Linked DNA regions of Botrimarina mediterranea. The protein of the gene in region 1 interacts with the protein of each later gene in a pairwise test. Links are inferred from orthologs where the notes say so. Each region holds a gene or a part of one and is shown on either strand. Other genes may lie near its edges.

Region 1 (8,484 bases):
ACCGGCGCTCTGGCGCTGGTGGACATCCCCGAGTCACTTCTGGTGGTTGGCGGCGGCTATATCGGCCTCGAGATGGGGACGGTCTACCACGAGCTCGGCTCGAAGGTGACGGTCGTCGAACTCGCCGACGGCCTGCTCCCGGGCGCCGACCGTGACCTCGTCCGCCCGCTGGCCAAGCGGGTGAAGGAGCGGTTCGCCAACGTGCTGCTTAATCATAAGGTGGCGGGGCTCAAGGATGTGGGCGACAAGGTCGAGGTGCAGATCGAAGGTCCCGAGCTGAACGACACGGTCAAGTTCGACCGCGTGCTGGTCTCGATCGGCCGCTGGCCCGTGTCGAAGGGCTTCGGCCTGGAGAACACGAAGGTCACGGTCAACGAGCGCGGCTTCGTCGAGGTCGATACGCAGCAGCGGACCAGCGACCCGAACATCTTCGCGATCGGCGACGTGGCGGGTGACCCAATGCTCGCCCACAAGGCCGCCTACGAGGGCCGCATCGCCGCCGAGGTGATCGCCGGCAAGCCGTCGGCGTTCGACGCCCAGGCGATCCCCGCCGTCGTGTTCACCGATCCCGAGATCGCGTGGGCCGGCCTCACCGTCGAGGAAGCCAAGAAGGCGGGCCGCGAGGTCGAGGTCGCCACCTACCCATGGCAGGCCTCTGGTAGGGCGACCGCCAACGGCCGCACCGACGGCCTCACCAAGTGGATCATCGACCCTAAGACCGAGCGTGTGCTGGGTTGCGGCATTGTTGGCTCCGGCGCCGGCGAGCTGATCGCCGAAGCCGTGCTCGCCATCGAGATGGGCTGCAACGTCCACGACATCGCCAGCTCGATCCACCCGCACCCAACGCTCAGCGAAACGATCGCCTTCGCCGGCGAAGTCCACCTGGGCACGGCGACAGAGATTTACAAGCCAAAACGTAAGTAAAGAGTCCACCACCGAGTGAGAATCTATGAATGACCAATGACCAAGCCCCAATGACCAATGCTCGAAACTAGCTGCATTGGTCATTGGGATTTGGTCATTGGGCATTCGATGAGCTCTGTGGTTAATCCGACCTAGGTACTCCTATGGCCAGCGCCAACGCCAAAGTTCCCGCCTCGCCGATTCCTAACGACGTGGACCCGGTCGAAACGAGCGAATGGCTCGAATCGCTCGAGTATGTCCTGGAGAACCGTGGCCCCGAGCGCGCGCAAGAACTGCTCGCTGCGCTCGAGTCGGCCGCGGTGCGGAGCGGCGTCGAGTTGCCGTTCACGGCGACGACGCCTTACGTCAACACGATCCCCCGGACGGATCAGCCCGCTTACCCGGGCGACCGCGAGTTGGAGCGGCGCATCAAGAGCTACGTCCGCTGGAACGCGATGGCGATGGTCACCCGCGCCAACCGCGACCCCGCTTCGCCGGGCGGTCACATCAGCACGTTCGCCAGTTCGGCAACGCTGTATGAAGTCGCGCTGAACCACTTCATCAAGGGCCGCGGCGAGGACGGCTTCTCGGGCGACCAAGTCTACTACCAAGGCCACGCCGCCCCGGGCATGTACAGCCGCGCCTTCCTCGAAGGCCGGCTCACCGAGCAGAACCTCGTCAATTTCCGCCGCGAGATGGGCGAAGGGGGCGGGCTCTCTAGCTACCCGCACCCGTGGCTGATGCCCGAGTTCTGGGAGTTCCCGACGGTGTCGATGGGCCTCGCGCCGATCATGGCGATCTACCAGGCCCGCTTCAACGAGTACCTCACCGACCGCGGCATCAAGGACTGCTCGAAGAAGCACGTCTGGGCCTTCCTCGGCGACGGCGAGTGCGACGAGCCCGAGACGCTCGGCGCCATCACGCTCGCGTCGCGCGAGCATCTTGAGAATCTGATCTTCGTCATCAACTGCAACCTGCAACGGCTCGACGGGCCGGTGCGTGGCAACGGCAAGATCATCCAAGAACTCGAAGGCGCGTTCCGCGGCGCCGGCTGGAACGTCATCAAGGTCGTCTGGGGCGGCGACTGGGACCCGCTGATCGAAGCCGACCACGACGGTTTGCTCGCTCGACGGATGATGGAAGTCGTTGACGGCGAGTACCAGAAGTACGTCGTCGCCGGCGGCGATTACATCCGTGAGAAGTTCTTCGGCAAGTACCCCGAGCTCGCCGAGCGCGTGAAGAACTTCGCCGACAAGAAACTCGAGAAGATGAAGCGCGGCGGCCACGACCCCGAGAAGGTCTTCGCCGCCTACCAACGCGCTGTCACCCAGAAGAACGGCAAGCCGACCGTCGTCATCGCCAAGACGATCAAGGGCTACGGCCTCGGCGAGGCGGGCGAGGGTCGCAACATGACCCACAACAACAAGAAGCTCAACGAGGAAGAGCTCCGCGAGTTCCGCACGCGGTTCGGCATCCCGATCAGCGACGAGCGCGTCGCCGAGGCGCCGTTCTACCGGCCGCCGAAGGACAGCCCCGAGATGAAGTACCTCCGCGAGCGCCGCGAAGCGCTGGGCGGCTCGGTGCCGGCGCGCTCGACGCAGCCGGTGACCATGGAGGTGCCGACGCTCGCCGAGTACGGCAAGACGCTCGACAAGCTCGTCAGCCAAGCGCCCGGCAAGGAAATGTCCACGACGATGGGCTTCGTCCGCCTGCTGAGCGACCTGCTGCGTGACAAGAAGATCGGCAAGCAGATCGTGCCGATCGTCCCCGACGAGTCGCGCACCTTCGGCATGGAGGGCTTGTTCCGCCAGATCGGCATTTACGCCCACGCCGGCCAGCTCTACGAGCCGGTCGACGCCGATCAACTCGCTTACTACAAGGAAGCGAAGGACGGCCAGCTGCTCGAAGAGGGCATCACCGAAGCGGGCTCGATGAGCAGCTTCAACGCCGCGGGCACCGCCTATAGCTCGCACGGCGTGAACATGATCCCCATGTTCATCTACTACTCGATGTTCGGCTTCCAACGCATCGGCGACCTGATCTGGGCCGCCGCCGACATGCGGGCCAAGGGCTTCATGCTCGGCGGCACCGCGGGGCGCACCACGCTCAACGGCGAGGGGCTCCAGCACCAAGACGGCCACTCGCTGGTGAACGCCATCGCGTTCCCCACCGTCCGCGCCTACGACCCGGCCTATTCCTACGAGACGGCCGTCATCGTCTTCCATGGCCTGCAGAAGATGTACGTCGAGAACGAGACGTGCATCTACTACATCATGGTCGAGAACGAAAACGTGATGATGCCGGAGATCCCCAAGGGCGCCGACGGTCAGCCCGACCCGGCGGTCATCGAGGGGATCGTCCGCGGCATGCACAAGGTGAGCAGTGTCGATGCTCAGAACAAGCAGCACCACGTGCAGCTCTTCGGTTCGGGCTCGATCCTGCACAGCACGCTCGACGCCCAGAAGATCCTCGCCGAGCGTTACGGCGTGTCGAGCGACGCCTGGAGCGTCACTAGCTACACCGAGCTGCGTCGCGACGCGCAAGAGTGCGAGCGCTGGAACATGCTCAACCCGGCGGCGCCGCGTCGGCATTCGTTCTTCGAGCAGCAGATGGCCGGCGCCGAGGGCCCGATCATCGCCGCCAGCGACTACCTCCGCGCCCTGTCGGAGCAGCTCCTGCCGTACGCCCCCAACGGGATGTACTGCCTCGGGACCGACGGCATGGGCCGCAGCGAGAGCCGCGAGAACCTCCGCCGCCACTTCGAGGTGGACAAGGAGAGCATCGTCATCGCGACGCTCTACAAGCTCAGCCGCGACGGCAAGCTCGACGCGAGCGTCGTCGATCAAGCGATCAACGACCTCGGCTATGACCGCGAGAAGAAGTCGCCGCTGTACGCGTAGCCCAATCTGATTCAAAGAAGTGAAACCGCGAATAACGCGAATCGACGCTAATTGATCTTCTTCGCGATAATTCGCGTCGATTCGCGGTTCCAACAATAGCAGCAATAGTCGCCATGCCATCTGAAATCACCCTCCCCAGCCTCGGCGAGAACATCGAGTCGGGCGACATCCTTTCGATCCTCGTGTCGGAGGGGGACACCGTCTCCGTCGAGCAGGACCTGCTGGAGATCGAGACCGACAAGGCGACCGTCCCGGTCCCCAGCCCGTCGGCCGGGAAGATCACCAAGGTCCTCGTGAAAGAAGGGGACACGGTGGCCGTCGGCGCGGCGATCTTCGAGATCGAAGCGGGCGAGGCAGCACCGAAGCAGGAAGAAGCGCCAAAGCCCGAGGCACCGAAGGCAGAGGCCAAGGCGGAAGAGCCCAAGCCGGCTCCGAAGCAAGAGACGGCGAAGAAGGCGGAGCCCCAACCCGCTGACGACGACGCCGATGGCGACGCCCAGGCCGAGGACCTCGCCGATGGCATTCACCACCCGAAGGCCGAGCCTGCGCCGAAGCCCGTCGCCCCCGCCGCGAAGCCGGCGCCGGCCGCCGTCGCGAGCGAGAGCCAAGGCGCCTCGGCCGCGGCAAGCCCCTCGGTGCGTCGCCTCGCTCGGGAGCTGGGCGTCGATTTGCGTCGCGTTCAAGCCAGCGGTTCGGGCGGTCGCATCACCGAGGACGACGTGCAGGCCCACGTCCGCGCTGCTCAAGAGCAGGCCCGCGCGGCGGCGCCGAGCGGTGGGCCCGGCGTGCCCAGCAGCGACGCCGCGGGCGCCGTACGTCGCGAGCGGATGTCGCGCATGCGGCAGACCATCGCCAAGAACATGGTCGCTAGCTACACGACCATCCCGCAGCTGACGAACTTCGACGACGTCGACGTCACGGAGCTCGAAGAGATCCGCCTGGCGAGCAAAGAAGACTACGCCGCCCAGGACCTCAAGCTCACGCAGATGCCGTTCCTGATCAAGGCGATCGCCGGCGCGCTAAAGCGGCACCCGATCGTCAACGCCTCGGTCGACATGGAAGCGGGCGAGGTGATCTACAAGGAGTACGTCAACATCGGCGTGGCGGTCGACACCGATCGCGGCCTAGTGGTGCCGGTGATCCGCGACGCCGACCGGCTGAGCATCTCGCAGATCACCCGCGAACTCGACCGCTTGGTGGACAAGGCTCGGGAGGGAGCGCTCGCCATCGACGAGATGCGCGGCGGCACGTTCACGATCAGCAACATGGGCGCGGTCGGCGGCACGTACTCGACGCCCATCATCAATCCGCCCGAAGTGGCGATCTTGCTGGTCGGCCGCAGCCGCATGCTGCCGTGGGTGATTGGCAAGGGCAAGGACGCGAAGATCGAGCCGCGGCTGGTGATGCCCCTGTCGCTGACGTACGACCACCGCGTGGTGGACGGCGCCGACGCCGCCCGCTTCGTCAACGAACTGAAGGGCTTCCTCGCCGCCCCGGGCCGCCTCCTTCTGGCGCCGTGATTTTTTTGGAACCACAGATAAACACCGATGGACACGGATGAAGAGCTGAAAGGAGTAGCTGCATACTGCTGCAGGCTCCTACAACTCTTTGCATTGCTGACGCAACCAAGGCTAAACTGCGTCAACAGCGATAAAGCATCCGTGTTTATCCGTGTGCATCTGTGGTTCCTTCTCTAGGCGGTTACGATGAGTGAGGCCTCGACGGTGGACCTCTTCGACGGCTGGCGGTCGACCTTCGAGGACATCGGCGGCTGGCTCTGCGTGCGGCTGCACCCACCCGGGGGCCCGGGGCAGTTCAGGCTCGCCGACGGCCTCTGGAACGAGGTCCACGCCCGCGGCGCCCAGCAGGTCGTCCTCGAGATGGACGACGTGTCGTTCTTCTCGTCGGCCCTGATGAGCGAACTGGTGCGTTTGCACAAACGCATCGCAATGGGCGGCGGCCGCCTGCGGCTCAGCGGCCTCCAAGAACACCCCCACGAAGCGATGCACATGCTGCGGCTCGACGAGGTGATGGCGGTCTACCCCGACCGCGCCGCGGCGATGCAGTAATCCCCCGCGGTAAACGAAGAGCCCTGTATGCTCAGCCTGATCTGGTTCCTGTTCATCGGCCTCGTTGCCGGCTACCTCGCCACCTGGTTCATGGAGGCGGGCCGGGCGGGCGTGTTGGGCATGATGCTTGTGGGCGTCTTGGGATCGTTCATCGGCGGCTTCGTCTTCCGAATCTTCGGCTTCCAAGCGGTCGGCTTCCCGGCGACGCTCGTGTCCGCGACGGTCGGCGCCGCCATCTGTATCGCCGCCATCCGCTACTTCGGCCCGAAGTTCTGAAAGGTCTCGCGCAGAGACGCAGAGGAAGGCGAGCCGGCGACGCGGGTCGCCGGAGGACTCACGCAAAGGCGTGAAGCCTCATAGGAGCGATTGCTGTGGTCAATTCGTGCGTGACCGGCGTATAGAAGTAGCAGCAGACAACCCCACGCCAGCTTCGCCGCCATGATCGGTCCCGCTGATTCCAACGCCACGCCGCCCGCCGCTCCGCAACCGATGCGCGAGTTGGTCGTCCTGACGCACGGCATCGCCTCGACGCGGTTCTTTCTGGCGCCGCTAGCGGCCCGGCTCCGCTCGGCGGGATTCACGACGCGGCTGACCGGCTACCCGTCGCTGTGGTGGTCGAACGAGACGTTCGGCAAACGCCTGGCGGCGCTGTTGCGTCGGGTCGCGCCGAGTTATGACCGGGTCCACCTCGTAGTCCACAGCATGGGGGGCATCGTCGCCCGCTGCGCGCTGCGTGAGGAATTGCCGCCGAACTTTGGGCGGGTCGTGCAGATCGCCCCGCCGAACCGCGGCTCGCACATGGCGACGCGGCTGGCGGTCGAGTGTGGTCATCCGGCGTGGGACAACTTCATCGTGCGGCCGCACCGGTTCATCGCGCCGACGCTCGTCGAACTCGTCGACGCGCCCGACAGCTTCGTGAACCGTCTCGGCCCGGCGCCGGCGGGGATCGACGTGGGGGTGATCGCCGCCAGCAACGACCGCGTTCTCTACCCCGAGCAGACCCTGCTCGAAGGCGCCGCCGACCACTGCACGGTGAACGGCTGGCACACGGGCGTCTTGTGGACCAAAGAGACGGCGGAGTTGACGGCGCGGTTCCTGCGCACGGGGCGATTTGGGGAAGGCGGTCAGCTATCAGCGGTCCGTGATCGGCTCACGCCGATGGCGGAAGCGTAGGCCGTAACAAGCGCCGACGCGGATACGGCCAGCAACCGCTGACTGCGATAGCGTCGTTCGTTTTGCCGCAGCGTCTCGCGCAGAGACGCGGAGACGCAGAGGGTAGGCAGCGAAGACTCACGCAAAGCCGCCAAGGCGCAAAGACAAAGTCGTTGAGAAACGAGCGCAGCCGCAAACGATCGCGCAGGAACGCGTTCTTTGCGGCTTAGCGCCTTTGCGTGAGTCTTGAAGGCATCCTGCTCTGCGTCTCTGCGCGAGACGTCCCCACGTTGCTCCGTTGATCAGCGCGGGGCTAGAAACGCTAAGGCTAGGTGAAGCACGCTCTCGTGGCTGACCGCTGATGGCTCCTCCTCACACCTCCATCGGCGCCTCGACGATCGCCTTCGCGTAGCTCGCGTAGGCCTCGCCGAATTGCTTCGCCATCTTGTCTGGGAACAGGTGGAAGTCACCCGCGGCGAGCGACGCCACGATGCCTTCGGCGACGACGCTCGGTGGGTCGGCGTCGGTGAGGCCGGCGTGGTCGGCCATGTCGGTGGCGATCGGACCCGGGTGGACGCTCAGCACGGTGGTTCCTTGCTCCTTGAGCAGGTCGTGGAGCGCCTGGGTGATCGAGTAGGAAGCGGCCTTCGACGCGCTGTAAGTTGAGCCGACCGAAAAGCTGCGGATCGAAACCACCGAATTGAGTTGCACGAACGCGCCGCCGCCGTTCTTCTTCAGCACCGGCGCGAACGCCCGCGCCACCCGCAATAGGCCGTAGAGGTTCACGTCGAGTTCGTACTCGAGCTTCTCGAACACATCGTCGGCAAAAGGATCGGCGCTGCCGAAGACGCCGGCGTTGTTGATCACCAAGTCCACGTCCGCCGCGGTCTTCGCGGCCGCTTCGATGGTCGCCGGCTTCTGCAGGTCCATCTCGATGGGGGCGACGATGGCGCCGCACTCGCCGACCAGGGGTTCCGCCGAATCGAGCGACCTTACCGCCGCATAGACCTTCTTGGCGCCGTGATCGACCAGCGACTTCACGATCGCTTTGCCGATGCCACGGTTGGCGCCGGTCACCAGCGCAACACGGCCTTTCACGTCAAAACTCATGGCGGGGCTCCAAGGATGGAGGGAGTTGGGGAGGGGACGCGTAGGAGGAGGTACGCTGGGACGGTTGCGGTGGTTCGACCAAGTCGATCGCCGTTGAGCCGAACGCGCTAGCGTCGGGCGCCACCACGGTTGAGCAAGATCCGATGGCGCCCGACGCTAGCGCGTTCGGCTCAAGGTCTTCATTGCTTCAATCCCAACAGCGGGAAGCACAGCACCGGGATCGCTAGCGACGCCATGCCAATCATCCAGCGGCGGTTGTCGAGTTCGATCGTGTCGTCCGACGTGGGCGGGTGATCGACGCCCATCAGGATCACCAGGATCAGCATCGGCGTCCACACGGCCGCTTGATC
Region 2 (5,411 bases), 3.5 Mb from region 1 along the record:
GACTTCTTGAACCTCTCCAGCGGCAAGAAGATCCAGGTCCCGTTTGACCAGCTGATCATCTTCTCCACCAACCTCGAACCCCGCGACCTGGTGGACGACGCGTTCCTCCGGCGGATCCCGTACAAGATCGAGGTGATCGACCCCAGCGAAGCGGCCTTCCGCAAGCTGCTGGTGATCATGGCGAAGAAGCTCGGGATTACCTATGACCAAACCGCCGTCGACTACCTCGTCGAGAAGCATTACAAGTCGGTCAACCGTCCCTACCGGGCGTGCCAGCCGCGCGACTTGCTCCAGCAGGTCGTGAACTACTGCCGATACACCAAGAGGCCGATCGTCATGTCACGGGAGAACTTCGACTTCGCGGTCGAGAACTACTTCGCGGTGATGTGACAGCGGAGGGACCAGGGACCAGGGGCCAGGGATGGAGGAAGCGAAGCTTGGGTGAGTAAGGGGATAGCGTGGGTAGCGTTAGTAGCTATCGCGATCTCGTTGTCTGGCAGCGGGGCGTTGAGCTTTGTCTGGACGTCTACCGACTCACGGCTCGGTTTCCAAAGGAAGAACGGTACGGGCTCGCTGCGCAAATGCGGCGTTGCGTCGTATCGATCCCATCCAATATCGCTGAAGCCCAACGCCCGCGACTCCACCAAAGACTACTTACGCTTCATCGCGATCGCCCGTGGCTCGCTTGCCGAGCTGGAAACACAAACGACGATCGCGAAACATTTGACCTACTTCGACGCTGAGTCCAGTAACCAACTGCTAGCGAGATGTGAGGAAGAGAGCCGCATGCTGACAGCCCTGCGAGCATCACTAGCCCGCCGGCTGCAAAGCTGAAGTGCTCTTCCCTCGCCCCTAGCCCCCAACCCCTCTCCCCTCCCCGATATCATGTCTCCGCACGAGATCAAGCTGGTTTGCGCATCCTGGAACGAAGCAGCGCCGGTCGCTGACACCGTCGTCCGTTTGTTCTACCGTCGCCTGTTCGAGATCGTCCCCGAGCTGCGCAGCCGCTTCCGCACTTCGATGTCGGAGCAGGGCGATCACTTGGTCGCCGCGCTGGATGAATTGACGGAGTCGCTTGTTAGCGGCGAGACGCCCTGCGAAATCCCCGCCTCGATCGACCCGCGTTACGCCGACGCGATCGCCAAGGCCTGGACATGGACGCTCCGCCAAGAGCTCGGCCGCAAGGCGCCGATCGCCACCCGCAAGGCCTGGCGCACGATGCTCTCAACGCCAGCAGCGGCGCCGCTATACGCCGTCGCGATGGGTGAGCTCGAGCTGGCGATCGCCTGATCGCCGGCGCCGGACGAGTGTTGCCAGGCAGGCGCCGGCCAGAAGCGTGAGCGCCGCCGGCTCGGGTAGCGCATTCGCCCCCAGCGGCCCGACGTTGAAGCTCCTGCCATAATTAGCGCGCCAGGTTTCTCGCTGCGCGGCGCCAATCGGCGCCGTGGTGGTTCCCACCGATGGATCGTTCAGAAGCGTGCCGATTGGCTGGCCAACGTTGTCACGCCACACCGTGTAGTCGGCCGCATCGACGACGCCATCGACGTTGTAGTCGCCGGGGTTTGGCGTCGGATCAGAAATCTTCGCCACGAACGCGTCATGGTTGCCCGCGCTGGGCCCTCCCAGGCTCCCGTTGGTTGCACCCGAGAGGTAGACATTCCCAAACCCGTCAGCCGACACGCCTCGGGCTTCATCGTTGCCGACCGTTCCGAGCTGCTGCGTCCACAGGAGCGTGCCCGACGCGTCGTACTTGCTCACGAACGCGTCGTTGTTGCCCGGGTGGGTCCTTCCCAGGCTCCCCCAGGTGGATCCCGCGATGTAGACATTCCCCAACCCGTCAGCCGACACGCCATAGGCTTCATCGGAGCTGGCCGTTCCGAGCTGCTGGGTCCATTGGAGCGTGCCCGCCGCGTCGTACTTGCTCACGAACGCGTCGCCGCCGCCCGCGTTTGGCCCTCCCAGGCTCCCGGACGTGTATCCCGAGAGATAGACATTTCCCAACCCGTCAGCCGATACGCCACGGGCTCTATCGTGTTTGACCGTTCCGAGTTGCTGCGTCCAGAGGAGTGTGCCCGCCGCGTCGTACTTGCTCACGAACGCGTCGGTGAGGCCCGCGTTGGGCCTTCCCAGGCTCCCGTTGGTTGCTCCCGAGATGTAGACATTCCCCAACTCGTCAGCCGACACGCCATTGGCAGAATCGTTGCCGACCGTTCCGAGATGCTGGGTCCACTGGAGCGTGCCCGCCACGTCGTACTTACTCACGAACGCGTTGGTGCGTGTCTCTCCCGAGATGTAGACATTCCCCCACCCGTCAGCCGACACGCCAAAGGCACGATCGTGGTCGGACGTTCCGAGCTGCTGGGTCCATTGGAGCGTGCCCGACGCGTCGTACTTGCTCACGAACGCGTCGGTGAAGCCCGCGTTGGGCCCTCCCAGGCTCCCATTGGTTGCTCCCGAGATGTAGACATTCCCCAACCCGTCAGCCGACACGCCATGGGCAATATCGATGCTGACTGTTCCGAGTTGCAGGGTCCACTGGAGCGTGCCCGCCGTGTCGTACTTGCTAACGTACGCGTCGAAGTCGCCCGCGTTGGGGCCTCCCAGGCTCCCGGACGTATATCCCGAGAGGTAGACATTTCCCAACCCGTCAGCCGAAACGCCATAGGCCACATCGTTGCGGACCGTTCCGAGTTGTTGGGTCCACTCAAGCGCCACGGCATAACTGGGCAGCGGCAGCAAGAGGAGCACCAAGACAACTGCAGCGCGGGCGATCGTTGGCGTGGGCTTCAAGGTCTTCTGAGTATTCGAGGTGTCGTAACCACCGGGCAATCGGTGACCAGACTTGTAGTCATGGCCACCCCTTCATGTATGCGTATTCTACCGAATCGCGCGGCCGATTCCGAACACAAAGGCCAACGTTCTTCGGGCATCAAGATGATATCGCCACCATGAGGGAGCAGCCCGGGTGGCAGGGGACTTTGGCGCCCGGGACCACCCGCGGCTAGCGCCGACGGCTCACGTTATGCGGCGCGCTAGCGCCCTACTGGCCGTTCCATCCCGAAGTTCAGCGGCATCTGCGGGTCGGCTTCGTCGCCGCGGCGGAGCTCTTCGAAGAGGAGGCTCGGTTGGATGTCGCGGTTGTGCTGGTACTTGCTGGCGTACTCGGTGATCTCGCCGGTGATCTCGTGATAGAAGATTTGGCAGATCGGTACGCCCGCATAAATCCGCACCGGCTGCACCGCGAACATCTCCAGCGTCCAGTAGCCGCTGAAGCCCACGTCGCCGAAGCCAGCCGTCACGTGGACGAATAAGCCTAAACGGCCGATCGAGCTGCGCCCCTCGATCTGCGGCACGAGGTTGTGCGTCGTGGTGCGCTCCACCGTGCGCGCCAAGTAAAGCTGGTTAGGGCTGAGCACGATCCCTTCTTCGGGAATCGTCAGCCGGCGAACGCGGTTGGGCTTCGCCATGTCGAGGACGACTTCCTCGTAGACCATCAGCTCGTCGTGCAGCGTCAGGTTGTAGCTGTTGGGGTTGAGTCGCGCGGGGTCGTAACCCTCGATGACGATGTCACCACCGAGGCGCCGCTGGATCTCTTGGCCTGACAATATCATGAGGAGAGGGGGGATGGCGTTGTGGTGAGGGGGTTGCGGGGGAAGGTTCGATGCGGCGGCGTGCAGCAAACAGGGGCTAGGGACGGGGGACGTGGGACGGGGGAAATACAGAATCCCTCGTCCCCCGTCCCTCAGCCCCTCGTCCCTCACTCAACCCCCACCCGGGGACAAAACTTCCGCATCGAACAAACCTCGCACTTGGGCCGCCGCGCGTCGCAGACACGGCGTCCGTGATAGATCATCTGGTGGGCGAAATCGACCCACCGGCTCTTGGGCAGCAGCTCCATCAGGTCGCGCTCGACCTTTACCGGGTCGTCGTGTTCGGTCAAACCGGTCCGGCGGCTGATACGCCCGACATGCGTATCGACCACGACGCCCGAGGCGATGCCGTAGGCCGTCCCCAGCACGACGTTCGCCGTCTTGCGGCCGACGCCGGCGAGGTTGACGAGCGTCGGCATGTCCTGGGGGACCTCGCCGTGGTGATTCTCGACCAGCTCGGTGCAGCACGCCTTGACGTTCTTCGCCTTGTTGCGGAAAAAGCCGGTGCTCTTCACGTAGTCCTCGAGCTTCGCGATCGGCAGGGCCGCCAGGTCCGCCGCGGTGGGGCAATCGGCGAACAGCTTCTGGGTGACGAGGTTCACCCGCTCGTCGGTGCACTGGGCCGAGAGGATCGTCGCCACCAGCAGTTGGACGGGCGAGTCGTACTCCAGCGCGCAAACGGCGTCCCCGTGGTCCGCCGCCAGTCGCCGCGCGACGCGACCGGCCTGAGCCTTGCGCTCGGCGAAGCCCTCCGGCGCCGGCGGGCGGGGCAAGTCGGCCCGGTCGGACGACGCAGGGCGGGCGGGGCGGGACGGCATGTCGGTTCGGGGTCGCCAGGAAATTGAGGCAAATCCACTACAGACATTCTGCCCTTTCGCCCCCCTGACAGCGAGCGGGTGGTCTTGCGCAGGCATTTCAGCCGAACAAGCTTGCTACGGGGCGATAGCGGTTCTACGCTTTCAGCAAGTGGCGCCGCTGTCGCCGACTTTTCGCCGCCCCTCCCCCTTTGCAAGGCAAGGATCGACATGGCCGCTGACACGCTTTCTGGCAATCCCTACGCGTCGTTTGGCTACACCGTCGCCGAGGCGGCGCCCGCCGACCGCGTCACGTTCATCCGCCGCACGTACACGCACCTGGCGATGGCCGTCTACGCCTTCGCGGCGCTCTTGTGGGCCTACTTCCAGACCGGCTTTGCCGACTGGGTCATGCTCCAGGTACAGGCCGCGCCCTGGCTGCTGCTGGCGTCGTTCGGCGGGTTTATGGTCGTGAGCTGGGTCGCCAACCGTTGGGCGATGAGCGAGACGTCCGTCGCGAAGCAGTACGCGGGCCTCGTCGGCTATGTCGTCGCGCAGTCGATCTTCATCCTGCCGATGCTCTGGTTCGCCCAAGACAAGACGATGCAGCTGGCGCCCGGCCAGGACGTGAACGTCATCGGCGCCGCGGGCCTGGTGACGCTCGTGATGTTCGGCGGCCTCACTGCGATCGTCTGGCTCACCGGCAAGGACTTCTCGTTCCTCGGCTACGGCCTCGGCATCGCAGGCATGGGCATCTTTGCGCTGATCGTCGCCAGCTTCTTCTTCGGCGGCCTCAACCTGGGCATTTGGTTCTCCGTGGCGATGATCGTCTTCGCTTCGGCGTACATCCTCTACGACACGTCGAACGTGATGCACCACTACCGCCCCACACAGCACGTCGCCGCGTCGCTGGCGCTGTTCGCCTCGGTAGCCCTGCTGTTCTGGTACGTGCTCCGCCTGTTCATCG

What was found. Proteins that work in one complex are often made in the same cells at the same time.
Region 2: the proteins of aceE (region 1) and nth interact in binary tests that used the Escherichia coli proteins (3 or more experiments, as listed by UniProt). The link is inferred for Botrimarina mediterranea from one-to-one orthologs.

Annotation. Positions count from the first base shown.
Region 1 is NZ_CP036349.1:5,375,797-5,384,280, forward strand. The notes cover bases 747-4,003. They hold aceE (pyruvate dehydrogenase (acetyl-transferring), homodimeric type), read left to right. Parts: upstream 747-1,067; coding sequence 1,068-3,803; downstream 3,804-4,003. Other genes in these bases: lpdA (dihydrolipoyl dehydrogenase), read left to right, coding at 747-924; Spa11_RS20650 (2-oxo acid dehydrogenase subunit E2), read left to right, coding at 3,917-4,003. Also shown: more of lpdA, read left to right, coding at 1-746; more of Spa11_RS20650, read left to right, coding at 4,004-5,323; Spa11_RS20655 (STAS domain-containing protein), read left to right, coding at 5,510-5,872; Spa11_RS20660 (GlsB/YeaQ/YmgE family stress response membrane protein), read left to right, coding at 5,900-6,148; Spa11_RS20665 (esterase/lipase family protein), read left to right, coding at 6,311-7,045; Spa11_RS20670 (SDR family oxidoreductase), read right to left, coding at 7,397-8,134; Spa11_RS20675 (site-2 protease family protein), read right to left, coding at 8,314-8,484. UniProt on the Escherichia coli protein: Component of the pyruvate dehydrogenase (PDH) complex, that catalyzes the overall conversion of pyruvate to acetyl-CoA and CO(2).
Region 2 is NZ_CP036349.1:1,896,273-1,901,683, forward strand. What follows is about bases 2,614-5,411. They hold nth (endonuclease III), read right to left. Parts: upstream 4,469-5,411; coding sequence 3,758-4,468; downstream 2,614-3,757. Other genes in these bases: Spa11_RS07560 (SBBP repeat-containing protein), read right to left, coding at 2,614-2,790; dcd (dCTP deaminase), read right to left, coding at 3,033-3,611; Spa11_RS07575 (Bax inhibitor-1/YccA family protein), read left to right, coding at 4,676-5,411. In the rest of the region: Spa11_RS07545 (ATP-binding protein), read left to right, coding at 1-390; Spa11_RS23585 (four helix bundle protein), read left to right, coding at 619-834; Spa11_RS07555 (globin family protein), read left to right, coding at 886-1,290; more of Spa11_RS07560, read right to left, coding at 1,246-2,613. UniProt on the Escherichia coli protein: DNA repair enzyme that has both DNA N-glycosylase activity and AP-lyase activity. The DNA N-glycosylase activity releases various damaged pyrimidines from DNA by cleaving the N-glycosidic bond, leaving an AP (apurinic/apyrimidinic) site.